4 regions of the Paenarthrobacter sp. A20 genome follow, and region 1 is predicted to be linked to each of the others. Evidence: riboswitches for the same ligand, from Rfam matches in the RefSeq annotation. Region 1 holds a riboswitch; each other region holds the start of a gene.
The links. Region 1 has a riboswitch for thiamine pyrophosphate ahead of thiO (glycine oxidase ThiO). Riboswitches for the same ligand answer to the same signal wherever they lie in the genome.

Region 2: it holds a riboswitch for thiamine pyrophosphate, as region 1 does, so the genes downstream of both, thiD (bifunctional hydroxymethylpyrimidine kinase/phosphomethylpyrimidine kinase) here and thiO (glycine oxidase ThiO) in region 1, are expected to answer to the same signal.
Region 3: it holds a riboswitch for thiamine pyrophosphate, as region 1 does, so the genes downstream of both, J3D46_RS01575 (ECF transporter S component) here and thiO (glycine oxidase ThiO) in region 1, are expected to answer to the same signal.
Region 4: it holds a riboswitch for thiamine pyrophosphate, as region 1 does, so the genes downstream of both, thiC (phosphomethylpyrimidine synthase ThiC) here and thiO (glycine oxidase ThiO) in region 1, are expected to answer to the same signal.

The regions. Positions count from the first base shown of each region.
Region 1 covers NZ_JALJWH010000001.1:4,356,991-4,360,160, forward strand. The annotation lists gene J3D46_RS20175 (thiazole synthase) at 1-228, opposite strand, end outside; gene thiS (sulfur carrier protein ThiS) at 232-468, opposite strand; gene thiO (glycine oxidase ThiO) at 465-1,730, opposite strand; TPP riboswitch at 1,723-1,841, opposite strand; gene thiE (thiamine phosphate synthase) at 1,869-2,534, shown strand; gene J3D46_RS20195 (ferritin-like fold-containing protein) at 2,556-3,170, opposite strand, start outside.
Region 2 covers NZ_JALJWH010000001.1:3,871,841-3,875,010, forward strand. The annotation lists gene rplU (50S ribosomal protein L21) at 1-21, opposite strand, end outside; gene thiD (bifunctional hydroxymethylpyrimidine kinase/phosphomethylpyrimidine kinase) at 398-1,915, opposite strand; TPP riboswitch at 1,906-2,004, opposite strand; gene J3D46_RS17830 (Rne/Rng family ribonuclease) at 2,195-3,170, opposite strand, start outside.
Region 3 covers NZ_JALJWH010000001.1:329,138-332,307, reverse strand. The annotation lists gene mnhG (monovalent cation/H(+) antiporter subunit G) at 1-248, shown strand, start outside; gene J3D46_RS01585 (DUF4235 domain-containing protein) at 334-594, opposite strand; gene J3D46_RS01580 (NUDIX hydrolase) at 631-1,323, opposite strand; TPP riboswitch at 1,557-1,693, shown strand; gene J3D46_RS01575 (ECF transporter S component) at 1,770-2,390, shown strand; gene J3D46_RS01570 (ABC transporter ATP-binding protein) at 2,390-3,170, shown strand, end outside.
Region 4 covers NZ_JALJWH010000001.1:3,998,810-4,001,979, reverse strand. The annotation lists gene thiC (phosphomethylpyrimidine synthase ThiC) at 1-1,307, opposite strand, end outside; TPP riboswitch at 1,303-1,410, opposite strand; gene J3D46_RS18610 (amidohydrolase family protein) at 1,495-2,577, shown strand; gene J3D46_RS18605 (VOC family protein) at 2,655-3,170, shown strand, end outside.

The DNA.
Region 1 (3,170 bases):
ATGGTCCACAAGGAGTTGGAAGAGCGATCCGGTTTCGGCCGGCGAGTAGCGCCGCATGGCCACAGTGGTGAGCTCGGTCCCGGAGGCCAGGAGTGCGGCGCCCAGACCGTCCAGGCTCGGGGCACCTCCTGTCCCCATGATCAGGCGGGAGCCGAATTCGACGCCCTCGATCACCAGCGCGTCGGTAGGTACGTCCGTGGTGCGGACCTCAGTGTTTGCTGTTGTCATGCTTCAGCCTCCTTGGACTGCGGTAACGAGTTCGAGTTCGTCTCCGGCGGCGAGCGCTGTCGCAGACCATTGGCTGCGCGGCACCACCTCGGAATTGCGCGCGACGGCGACACCCAGCTTGCCGCCGTCGGCTGCCTGTCCGCGGTGGTCCAGGACGCGGCCGGTGACAGCGGTGACGAGTGTGCTGACGGAAGCGTCCTCCGGCACTGCGTGGTCGGATCCGTTGAGTTTGATGTTCATGCTGTTTCCTTACTCGGAACGTGTGCCGGCGTAAGAGCCCGCGATAGGGATGTGTTCGTGGCGAAACGGTCCGGACGGAAGTGCGCCCATCGGGGGTCTGCCGAACCGTTGATCAGGTCGCACACGATCCTGGCGGCCACGGGTGTCAGGAGAACACCGTGACGGAAGAATCCTGTGGCGATCACCAGCCCGTCAACGTCTCCGCTGGTAGTGGCGACGCGGCCAAGAAGCGGTGCATTATCCGGAGTCCCGGGGCGGGCCCGGGCTGTTGCTTCAAGGAGTTCCAATTCCGCCACGGCAGGGACCAGGGTTTGGGCATCCCGCAGAAGTTGATATACGCCGCCGGCTGAGACAGCGTTGGATGACGCAGACAAGCCGTCCTCGCGTTGGGTGGCCCCGATGACCACGGTGCCATCATCCCGGGGAACGATGTACACCGGTACGCCGCGCACCATGCCGCGGACTGTGGAAGTCACCAACGGCCGCAGGTGGTCGGGGACGCGAAGCCTGAGGATGTCGCCGTATACCGGCCTCACAGGAAGGCTGAGACCGTCAGGGAGTCCGGACAACTCCACGGCCCCCAGACCGTTGGCCACCACGGTTTCACTGGCGTGGACAGTGGCGCCGGAGTCGAGCTCCACTCCTGAGACGCGCCCACCGTCCCACAACAACCGGCGGGCGCCGGCACGGACCCCGTACCCGTCATCCGTTCCGTGCACCCACGTAGCGTCCCGGTGCGAGTGGTTCTCCAGTTCAGTCACCAGGCAGGCCGCCAGCTTCCGGGGATCCACTTGGTGATCGGCTGGGATGTCGAAGGCGCAGGAGATTTGCGGGCTGAGGAGCGGCTCGCGCACCCTCGCGTCGCGAAGGGCCAGTGGTTCAACGGCCAGGCCGGCTCCAAGCTGTACGGCGCGGAGATCGGCGAGCGCCCTGCGGTCGGCGGCGTCGGCACCCACGGCGAGTGTCGGCGTCGCGCGGTATCCAGTGTCAGTACCTTCACGGGAAAGTGCGTCCGCGAAGGACGGCCACAGGTGCGAAGACTCCAGCATCAGTTCCAGGAGGTCTTCCTCCTGGTAGTGCAGTTCGCTGACAGGGGCAAGCATCCCTGCCGCAGCGTAAGTGGCTCCGGTTGCCGGTGCGGGATCGACCAGTGCCACCGAGCGGCCCAGCCGCCGGGCTCCGTGGGCGATGCCAAGGCCAATAATGCCGCCCCCAACGACCGCCACGTCTGCGTGGAGGGGGGTATGGCGGGATTCTGCCATTCGTTTCCTTCCCTACGCCGGTACTAGCCGGATCAGGTCAAGCGGTCGGCGCTGAAGCCCTCTCAGCCGGACGGTCATATAACGAACGTCGCGGCTCCCGCAGTACGTGCCCAGTTTAGAGGAACTACTCTGGTTTCCATGACCCAGCCTGATGCCCTCTCCGCCGCCCGCCTGTACTTGTGCACCGATGCCCGCAAACAGCAAGGCGATTTCGAAGACTTTGTGGACGCCGCTTTCGAGGGCGGCGTGGACATCATCCAACTCCGCGACAAGGCGCTGGAAGCGGCCGAAGAATTGGAAATGCTGGCTGTCCTGCGCAGCGTGGCCCAACGTCATGGAAAGCTTTGGGCAGTGAACGACCGCGCCGATGTTGCCGGTATTTCCGGGGCTCCGGTGTTCCATGTCGGCCAAAAGGACCTCCCTTTGACGGCCGCCCGGGCCCTCCTGCCGAACGTCACGGGAATAGGCCTGTCCACGCACACCACTACGCAGATCGATGCCGCAATCGCCGCGTCGTCGAGCCCCACCGGACTGGACTATTTCTGTGTCGGCCCCGTCTGGGCAACACCGACCAAGCCCGGTCGGCAAGCCGTCGGTCTGGACCTGGTCACATTTGCCGCGAAAGCGGTCAAACACGCAGAAGTGGATCTCCCCTGGTTCGCCATCGGCGGCATCGACCACAGCAACGTGGAGCAGGTGGTTGCCGCTGGCGCCAGCCGCATCGTCGTCGTCCGGGCCATCACTGAGGCCACGGATCCGACGGCGGCCGCCAAGTCGCTGTTGCAGGCACTGGACACCGTATAGCGGAAGCAAGCGGCCAGGAGGTTACGCAGTCAGGCCGAGGCCTGTCATCCGTCGTGCGTGCTTCTCGGCGAGGTCGCCGGTCAGCCTCTTGACTGCTGCACGGGCGTCGCCGCCGCTCCTCAGCGTGGGCCCCAGCTGCGGGTGTTCCGTGCCGACGCGTTGGGCCTGCGTCAGTGCTTCGCCCACCAGTCGGCGGCCCCAGAGGGCCAGACGCGAGGCCAAGCGGGGGTCATCGGCCAGTGCCCGCCTGAGCAGGACACGCAGGACCTCCGTTGCCTGATCGGGAGAAGCCACGCGATCAACGAACTGTTGGGTCGTGGCATCAAGGAATACCGCGACGGCCCTGTAAAAGTCCGATGACACGGTATCGATGACGTAGGCCTTCATGACGGATTCGAACCAGTCCCCTGGCTTGGTGCGTTCATGGAAGTGGTCGAAGGAGCGCTGGAACGGCAGCATGGCCTCTTCGGGATCGATGCCCATCTCGGCCAGCCGATCGTTGAGGAGTGCAAAGTTTCCGTAGGCGCCCACGGCGATTTTTGCCAAGACTGAGCGGTCATGAAGCGTGGGGGCGTAGCGGGAATCGACGGAGAGCCGCCCAAACGCTGACAACTCGCCATATGCCATTGCTCCAAG
Region 2 (3,170 bases), 490 kb from region 1:
GCGGACAATCGCGTACACCACTTGGGTACTCACTTCTCTCGACGTTTATAACTAAATTTGCGTGCGGAACCTTGAACCGGAATCAGGCCTGGTTCGCGCTGTGCCTCAACGCCGTGGACCTCTGATCGAAGTCCGCGAGTCATCCCATGAACAATTCCAAGGGGCATAACCCAAGTGTTGGCGTAAGCACCGAAGATCAAGATTACGCTAGTTTGACCTTCAGCTGCAAATGAGGCCGGGTCCGGAGGCTACCGCGTGACTTGCGTCACCAGTTGTAACGGACTCTCCCGGCACCGTGCCCATACAGCCTACAGGGTTTGGGCACAATTAACGCGATTAAGCCCGCGACGCGCGGTAGTGCCGGCTTATCCGGACGCTGAAAGATCCAGGAATCGGGCTACGCGTGAAGCCGTGGAGCATCGAAAAACGCTGTTTCATAGCGGCAGGACTGGGCGAAGGCCTCCACCATGGCGGCCCTTTCCCTCTCGGAAGCTGCCATCGCAGCGCCATCAGTGAAGTTGATCGCATTCCTGGTAGCGGCAGCGAAATCCTCGTCCGCGTACGTCGTGAGCCACGCCGCATAAGGGTGCTCCGTTGGAGCCCCTGCTTCCACGTACGCTGAATGGAGCTGCTGGCCCACTTCTGCGTACAGCCAGTAGCAAGGCAAGATTGCCGCGAGCACCACCGCATAACTACCGGAAGCCGAAGACGCCAGCAGATGGTCCACGTACGACTTCGTGACGGGACCGGTGGCCGTTGACGCCTCCCGGGTGCTCAACCAGTTCCGGTGAAGCTCCGATTCGACCTCAAGGCACTGCTGTGACGCTTTGGCCCAGAACAGCTGTTCCTCCTCACTGGGAGCAAGGGCGCCAGCGCGGGCCAGGACCCTGGAGTACCCATTGAGGTAAATGGCGTCTTGGGCAAGGTAGTAGTTGAAGGCGGCTTCCGGAAGGCTGCCGGATTGCAAGCCGTCAATGAAGCTGAGCTTGTAGATTGCTTCAAGCTCCGGGGTCGCTTCCTTCCATAGCACCGACGCGAAATCTCCCGGCCTCGGGCCCGCATGGTGGTGGAAGTGGTGCACTGGTCCGCTTCCGTGGCCTACTTCGAGAATGTCGGAATGCGTCAACGCCTCGATCAACCATGGCTTCACCTCACGCAATGACGCCTCCCAGTCACCGGTACGGGCCTGCGCAGTGGCCAGGGCCGAGGACAGGGAACAGCCCGTGCCGTGACTGTTTGCCGTCTCCACCCGCGGACCAGGCACCTCGATGACGTCCTGCCGCAACAACCCGCTGGTGTTCACCAGCGCATCAGGGCATTCGGAACCGGCCAGATGACCACCCTTGACCAGCACGGTGTTGCCGCACTCAGCGGCCAGCCGCTTGCCCTGATCCAACGCCGAGGGCCAGTCAGCGGCCTCCGGCTCCCCCAGCAGCATGGCAAGTTCGGGCAGGTTAGGCGTGATCAGGTCTGCCAGCGGCAGGAGCTGGCGCAGGGCCTTCCCGGCGGACTCCCGCAGGAGGCGGTCACCGCTGGTGGCGACCATCACCGGGTCAAGGACCACGACGGCGGGACGCACCGCTTCGAGCCAGCCGCGGACTTCGTGGATCACGGCCGCGTCACCAAGCATCCCGATTTTGACTGCATCGATGGCAATATCATTGCTGATTGCCTCCAGTTGCTGGCGCAGGAACTCCACCGGAGGAACATGGACAGCACGGACTCCCACAGTGTTCTGCGCAGTCAGGGCGGTGATGGCTGCCATGCCGTAACCGCCATGGGCTGCGATGCTCTTCAGATCAGCCTGGATACCTGCGCCGCCGGATGGGTCCGAGCCTGCGATGCTCAGTACCCGCGGTATTTGCCGGCCGGAAACGGCCAACGGGTAGACGGGAGAATACGACGTTGAAGTCATGGGGACATCCCTTCGCCGGTGCTAACCGGACAGGTTCAACGGGTCTGGATCTCAGCCTGGCCCAACGCCCGGCACCCCGTGTCAGTCCCCAAGCGTAGCCGGGAAGGGCCCGGTCCCGGGAACCGTGCCACGCCAATGGCCGGATATGACTGTCAATGCCTTCATGCACCCGGCCAACGCATTCGCGAAGCCGGGCTTGCAGTGGACAGCAAAGGGCCCTGCACCACCCGCCTGTGGCGGATCGTGCAGGGCCCTCATGCTTGGGTTTCCTTGCCCGTGCTAGAGCTCGGAAGCCGGTACCCCAACCCCCAGGATAATGGGCTCCTCGGACGCTGCCTTCTTGGCCGGTTCCACGGGTGCTTTGGCCTCGTGTGCCGTTCCTTGACCAACCGAGGCAGTCACCTCATGGTGCTCGACGCTTGTTTCGTTAGCCGCACCTTGCGCCCTGCTCGCGCTGCGGTTGCGGCGGCCACGGCGGGCCCGCGAGGCGGGAACAGCTTCGGGATCCGCTTCGACGGCCTTCGGAGCAAACAGCGCTTCGGGCTTTTCCTCAGGAGCTGCGCCAAGGTGGGAGAACGCTTCAGCCAGGAGATCAAGGCTCATGGCAGGCTTTGCGGCCGGCGGTTCTTCGTGGTGTTCACCGAACGGCAAGGCAACTTCCTCCCCACCGAAACGCAGGACCGGCGTGGACCTGCCTTCGCGAACTGCGGCTTCCTCTGCCTCGGCGGGCGCCACGGACTGAGCGGCAGACTCCTGCTGTCCAGCTGCCCGTGCCTGTTCTTCTGCACGGTGGACTTCGTCGTCGTGCAGGTGCGCGGCATGGGCGGCAGCGGCAATCGTGGCCAACGCAGCCCTGGTCGCCTCGGCCTTGGCCTGCTTCGCCGGATCCTGGGGCTCAGCGGGAGCAGCCGGCGCAGCCGGCGTCGACGTGGTGGTGTGGACCTGCGCGGACGCTTCGGCAACGGGCTGTCCCCCGCCCTTGCCCCGGCGACGCTTGCGTTCCGTGCGGGCAGCAGGCTGCTGGGTCTCCGTGTGGGGGCGGTGGTGTTCGGCGGCCACGACGTTGGCGCGGCGGTGCTCCACAGGTTCATCGTGCGTCACGACGCCCCGGCCGGCACAATGCTCGCACTGCTCACCGAAGACCTCCAAGAGGCCGGTGCCCATGCGCTTACGGGTCATCTGGACGAGGCCCAGCGACGTCACTTCAGCCACTTGGTGCTTGGTGCGGTCGCGGCCAAGGCATTCCACCATGCGC
Region 3 (3,170 bases), 4.0 Mb from region 1:
AGCCGCAGGTACTGGGTTTGTTCCTCATGCTTGCCGCCATCGGCCTGCAGATGCGCACCTGGTGGGTGTGGCCGGTCCTGCTGGTGGCATGGATCTTCCAGCTTCTGACGGCGCCCGTTTCTGCCCACATGGTGGGTCGCTCCGCCTACCGCACCAAGCACGGTCACCGCGAGATGCTCACCAAAGATGAACTCGAGGCAGTGGTTCAACGGGCGGCCGCCGGGCAAGAGCCTGGCAACGACCGCTGAACGGCTGCTCATCTGAACGACTGATAGGCAAAAAGCGCGGGGCCACTGATGGTGGCCCCGCGCTTGCATGTTGTCCGGGTGGTGCCTAGACGATGTCCTTGGATTTGGCGAAGCGGGCGATGGCACGCTGCGTCCCGCGGCTGGCGAGTACCTGGATGAGGGTGCTCACGAACGCAGAGATCAAGGCGAATGTCAGGGCCGAGCGCAGGCTCGTCTCCAAGTCATCGTTGCCTGTGGGTGGCTTGTTGCCAGTGGCCTTTTCCCACCCTTTATTGACGAGTTTGGTTCCGACGAAGCCTGCTCCGAGGCTCACTCCGGTACCCAGCAGCTTGAAGAAGAGGTTCATGTCCCCAGCCTAGCCGTAAAGGCCGGGCGGACGCTGTTACCGGCGGTTTTCCCGTTCCTTGAGGAACGCGGCCATGGAACCCACCGGGGCGAGCACCGGAACGACGGTGTGCTCCGCGGACCACACCGCTTCCACTGAGCCGAACCCTGCGATTTCCTTCAGCAGGTAATAGGTGGGCGGCATCAGTTTCAGTGTTCCGGCCGCCTCTGCCGCCAGAATTCCGTCCACTGGCATCCACAGAGACTGCCAGGCCTCAGTGGTTTGGTGCTGGGGCTCAGCCCCTGGCGCAGGCTTGGCGATGTAGAAGTAGGTGTCGAAGCGCTTGGGCATGTCCGTCGGGGTGATCCAGTTGGCCCATGGACGGAGGTCGGCGGAGTGGATGCTCAGGCCCGCCTCCTCCTGGACTTCCCGGAGTGCGGCTGTGAGGACCGTACCCGCGCTCGTGGTCGCCTGCGCAGGATTAGCGCCGATGGAGCTTTGGCGCCACTGGGCCGCGTGGTGTTGAAGCAGCTCCGCGGGGTAGTCCCAGCCGGACGTGTCCGCAGCATCCACCCGGCCTCCCGGGAACACCACCATTCCGGCAGCGAAGTCCATGGTGCTGACCCTGTGCTGGACGAAGGCTTCGAGACCGCCGGGGGCGTTGCGGAGCAGGATGACGCTGGCGGCAAGGCGAGGTTCCGGCGCCGTGGTGTCGCTTGCAGCGTGATCCTGCTTGGGTAGGTCCGTCATGAGATATGCCCCTTTGCCGCGGTCGAGTCTGCTGGATCATTCTCTCAGGTCTCGTTGTGGGGCCTGGTGTGCAGGCCAAAACCGGCGGGAGGGGTGTAGGGCGGGCCTCGCAACGCACGCCTGGAACGCGTCCGGCCCGGGGCGCGCTGATCCGATTGTGACCATAGGCGGGCAACAGGCCAGCGCCCGCCATGGACGCAGGTGTAAACTGAACCCGCCCATCAGGGCAGATTTGATAACGACAGGGGAGCGCCGCCGTCGGACCCTGCAGAGATGCAGGAGACGCGAGGGCGCTGAGAGTGCGGACAGCCGCAGACCCTCGAACCTGATCCGGTTAGTACCGGCGCAAGGGAGTCGAGCTTCTCAGAGTGTCCGGATCCGGGCGGCGCAGGCCGGCTGGAGAATCCGGGTAGCACTTTCCCCTCCTGTACCTCAGGAGGCAGAAAATGACCACGGTAAACGTGAAGAAGACCAGTTATAACTGGCGTGTTGTAGACATCGTTGTGGCGGCTCTGATCGCCATCGCCGGCGGCGTGATCTTCTGGGCCTGGTCCCAGGGCGCTGCGTTGGTATCCATTCCCCTGAACGCGACGTACCCTCCCCTCACAGGCCTGATCGCCGGTGGCTGGATGATCCCCGCGGTCCTGGGCATGCTCATTATCCGCAAGCCGGGCGCAGCGTTGTTCTGCGAAGCCGTCGCTGCCACCGGTGAGCTCATCATGGGCTCGCAGTACGGCACCACAGTGCTGATCTCCGGAGTCCTGCAGGGACTCGGCGCCGAGCTCATCTTCGCCGCTTTCCGCTACAAGAAGTTCAACCTGCCCACGGCCCTCCTCGCCGGCGCGGGCGCAGGCCTCTTCTGCGGCCTGAACGACTCCTTCCTTCCGTGGGGCTGGAACATCGCGTACGAGGCAATCGACAAGCTTGCCTACATCACCTTCACCACCATTTCCGGCGCGATCATCGCAGGCGCACTGTCCTGGGTCGCCACCCGCGGCCTGGCGAAGACCGGCGTCCTGAGCTCCTTCGCGTCGCGCAAGGCCGCTTCGGAGCCAGTCTTCAGCTGATGTCCGCGACTCAAAGCGGCACGGTCAGGCCTGCCGCCATCTCAGCCGAGGGCTGGGGGTGGCGGCATGCCGGCCGGGCCCAGCCTGCCATTGAGGGTCTGGACCTTCGGATCGAACCCGGCGAACGGGTGTTGCTGCTGGGTCCTTCGGGCGCCGGTAAGTCGACCCTCCTGCATGCCTTGGCCGGCGTGCTGGGTGATGAGGAAGACGACTCGGACGAGACCGGCTCCCTGCTGATCGACGGCGTTGCTCCCCGCGAACAGCGTGGCCGCGCCGGCCTGATGCAGCAAGACCCCGAAACCCAGGTGGTCCTCTCCCGCGTGGGTGACGACGTCGCCTTCGGCGCCGAGAACCTGGCCGTGCCGCGGGACGAGATCTGGTCCCGCGTCCATGAAGCGCTCGACGACGTCGGGCTGCGCACCGCTGCCGGCGGCGGTTTGGCCCTGGATCACCCAACGGCGGCACTCTCCGGAGGGCAGAAGCAACGGCTTGCGCTTGCGGGCATTTTGGCGATGCGACCCGGGCTGATCCTGTTGGACGAGCCGACGGCCAACTTGGATCCGGCGGGTGTGCTGGAGGTCCGTGATGCGGTGAAGCGCTGCCTCGATAAGACCGGTGCCACCCTGGTTGTGGTGGAACACCGCGTTTCTGTGTGGAAAGACCTGGTGGACAGGATCGTGGTCCTGCAGCCAGGGTGGGTGGCGGGGTCGAGCGCGGCTGCGGGCGCCGGGCAGGCCGCGGGCGGAGTCCTCTTGGACGGCCCTCCGGAGCAGGTCCTGT
Region 4 (3,170 bases), 360 kb from region 1:
GGGGCACCCTTGCAGAGTTCCTGTTGCCGCTCCACATTCTCGCGGACCAGGTGGAATGGAACGTGGCCGGGGCCTTCCACCATGACCTGGACGTCGAACTCCCACGCGCGTTGCGTCAGCTCCGCGAGCGTGTCCAGTTCTGCAAACTGGGCGGCGTCGTTTGCGTCGGCAATGGATCCGGGGCGCAGGCCGTCGCCCAACGAGAACGAGACGTCGTACTGGGCGAAGATTTCGCACAACTCGTCAAAGTGGGTGTAGAGGAAGTTTTCCTGATGGTGTGCCAGGCACCAGCCGGCCATGATCGAACCGCCGCGCGAAACGATGCCTGTGACCCTGTTGGCTGTGAGTGGCACATACCGCAGGAGCACCCCTGCATGGATGGTCATGTAGTCCACGCCCTGCTCGCATTGCTCGATCACTGTGTCGCGGAAGATTTCCCATGTCAGTTTGTTGGCCTCGCCGTTGACCTTTTCGAGCGCCTGGTAGATCGGGACTGTGCCGATCGGAACAGGGGAGTTGCGGATGATCCATTCGCGGGTGGTGTGGATGTCATCTCCCGTGGAGAGGTCCATGACGGTATCAGCGCCCCATTGGGCGGCCCATTGCAGCTTGTCCACTTCTTCGGCGATGGAGCTGGTCACGGCCGAGTTTCCGATGTTTGCGTTGATCTTGACCAGGAAGGCCTTGCCGATGATCATCGGTTCGGATTCAGGGTGGTTGATGTTGTTGGGGATGATGGCCCGGCCTGCGGCGACCTCGCCGCGGACCAGTTCAACATCGCAGTTCTCCCGCAGCGCGACGAACTGCATCTCCGGCGTCACAACGCCCTTTTTCGCGTAGTGCATTTGGGTGACGGTCTTGCCCTCGACGGCGCGGCGGGGCACCGGTTGCGCGCCCTTCCACTCCGCTGACGCCGCACCGCGCCGGACCGCGGACTTGCCGTCGTCGAGCAGGTTCCGTTCGCGCCCGGAGTATGGTTCGGTGTCTGCCCGGCCTTGGATCCATGGTGCGCGGAACGGCTCCAGTCCCACCACAGGATCGCTGCCCGGACCCGCGGTTCGGTACACCTGCAACGGCGTATTTGCCTGCCCACTGGGGGAGGGCTCCAGCGAAATCTCGGTTATCGGCACGCGGATCCCGTTGTCGGGATCTTCCAGCCACGCCAATGAATGGGACTTCAGCGATTGCGTGACGGGTTCCGCTGATTCCAAGCCGTTACCGGCCTGGTTCTGGCCTGCGTTGGAACGATTTTGGCCTGCGTTGGAACGATTTTGGACAGGGCTGTGCTGTGTTTCGGTGGTGCTCAAAGGATTACTCACTTCCTTCGCCGGCATTACCCGGACAGGTTCAACGGTCGCAGACTGCGTCAGTCCGATCTCAGCCCCTGCAGGGGCCCCCGTGTGGTCGTAGACGAAGCTACCACAGCTCCCAACGGGCACCCAGTCACATGAACGCACCAGCTCCGAAAGCAGTGCGGCGGACTAGGCTTTTGCAATGGCCAACATCATCGAATTCAGCGGACCTGTACTCGTCTCGGCGGACGAAGAGCGCCAAGGGATGTGGTCTGTTGACGGAGTCCTTTCCTTCGAACGCCCCACGGCCCCTCCGGACCGGGTACTGGATGGCTGGGTCCTGCCGGGCTTCGTTGATGCCCACTGCCACATCGGGCTCGGCGCAGGCGGCGCGGTTGACGAGCAGGCAACCTTGGCGCAGGCGCAGGCCGACCTCGACGCCGGAACGCTGCTGATCCGTGATTGTGGATCACCCGGCGACACCCGCTGGGTTCAGCAGCGGACAGACTTGCCCCGCCTGATCAGGGCAGGACGGCACATTGCCAGGAGCCGGCGCTACCTCCGTGGCCTGGGCCACGAAATTGAACCGGAGCAGCTCGTGGAGACCGTGCGCAAGGAAGCGCGCGACGGCGACGGCTGGGTGAAACTTGTGGGCGACTGGATCGATCGCGGCGTCGGCGACCTCGCCGCGTCCTTTCCGGCAAAGATCGTCAAGGATGCCATCTCAGCTGCCCACGACGAAGGTGCCCGGGTGACGGCCCATTGCTTCGCCGAGAACACGATCGATGACATGCTCGATGCCGGCATCGACTGCATCGAACACGCCACTGGCCTCTTGCCGCGGCACATTCCGCGTTTGGTGGAACAGTCGGTGCCCATCGTGCCCACCCTGGTCAACATCGCCACCTTCCCGGATATCGCCGCGCAGGCAGCGCCAAAGTTTCCGGAGTACGCGGACCATATGATGCGCCTGTGGGAGCGTAGGCGCGAGCGTGTGCTGGAGGCCTTTGAGGCGGGGGTCTCCATCTATGCGGGAACAGATGCGGGCAGCGTGATCAAGCACGGCCGGATTGCGGATGAAATGCGGGAACTGCACGACGCCGGCCTGCCGCCGGCGGCAGTCCTGAACGCTGCGGCGTGGGGTGCCCGGAAGTGGCTGGGGGTGGAGGGGATCAGCGAGGGGGCGGGTGCCGACGTCGTCCTGTGCAGTGCCGATCCCAGGCGCCATCCGGAGACTGTATCGGAACTCAAGCACATCGTCCTCCGGGGCATCACTGTCCGTTAGGAATAAATTGAAGCTTCAAGTAATTTATAGAAGTAGAAGGTGCCGATGCGCGGCAACCTCAGAAACGGGAGCTTCACATGACCAGACCAATCAGCCAGGATCTTCTGCCTGCCGAACTCACCATGGGCACCGTCATGCTCAAGGTGGGCGACATGAAGGTCATGAGCGACTACTACCAGCGCGCCCTGGGCCTGGAGGTGGTTGCCGAACAGGATGGCGGACTGTATCTGGGGCGTGTCGGAAAGCCTGTGGTCCATCTGGCTCCGGCCTCCGGCCTGCAGATTCCCGGGCGCGGCGAAGCCGGCCTGTTCCACACGGCCATCCTGTTCCAGGACCAGCCTTCGCTGGCGGCGACCATCGCCACCGCGGCCGAGTATGAGCCCCGCGCCTTTGCGGGCAGTGCCGACCACCTCGTCAGCGAGGCGTTCTACTTCACCGACCCCGAGGGCAATGGCATTGAGCTCTACTACGACAAGCCCCGCGAACTGTGGCAGTGGGATGGCAAGAATGTGGTCATGGACAATGTTGCCCTCCCGCCCCAGCGGTTCCTGCAGCAGCACCTGAGTGAAGCTGCCGTGACCGGACAGCGCGAG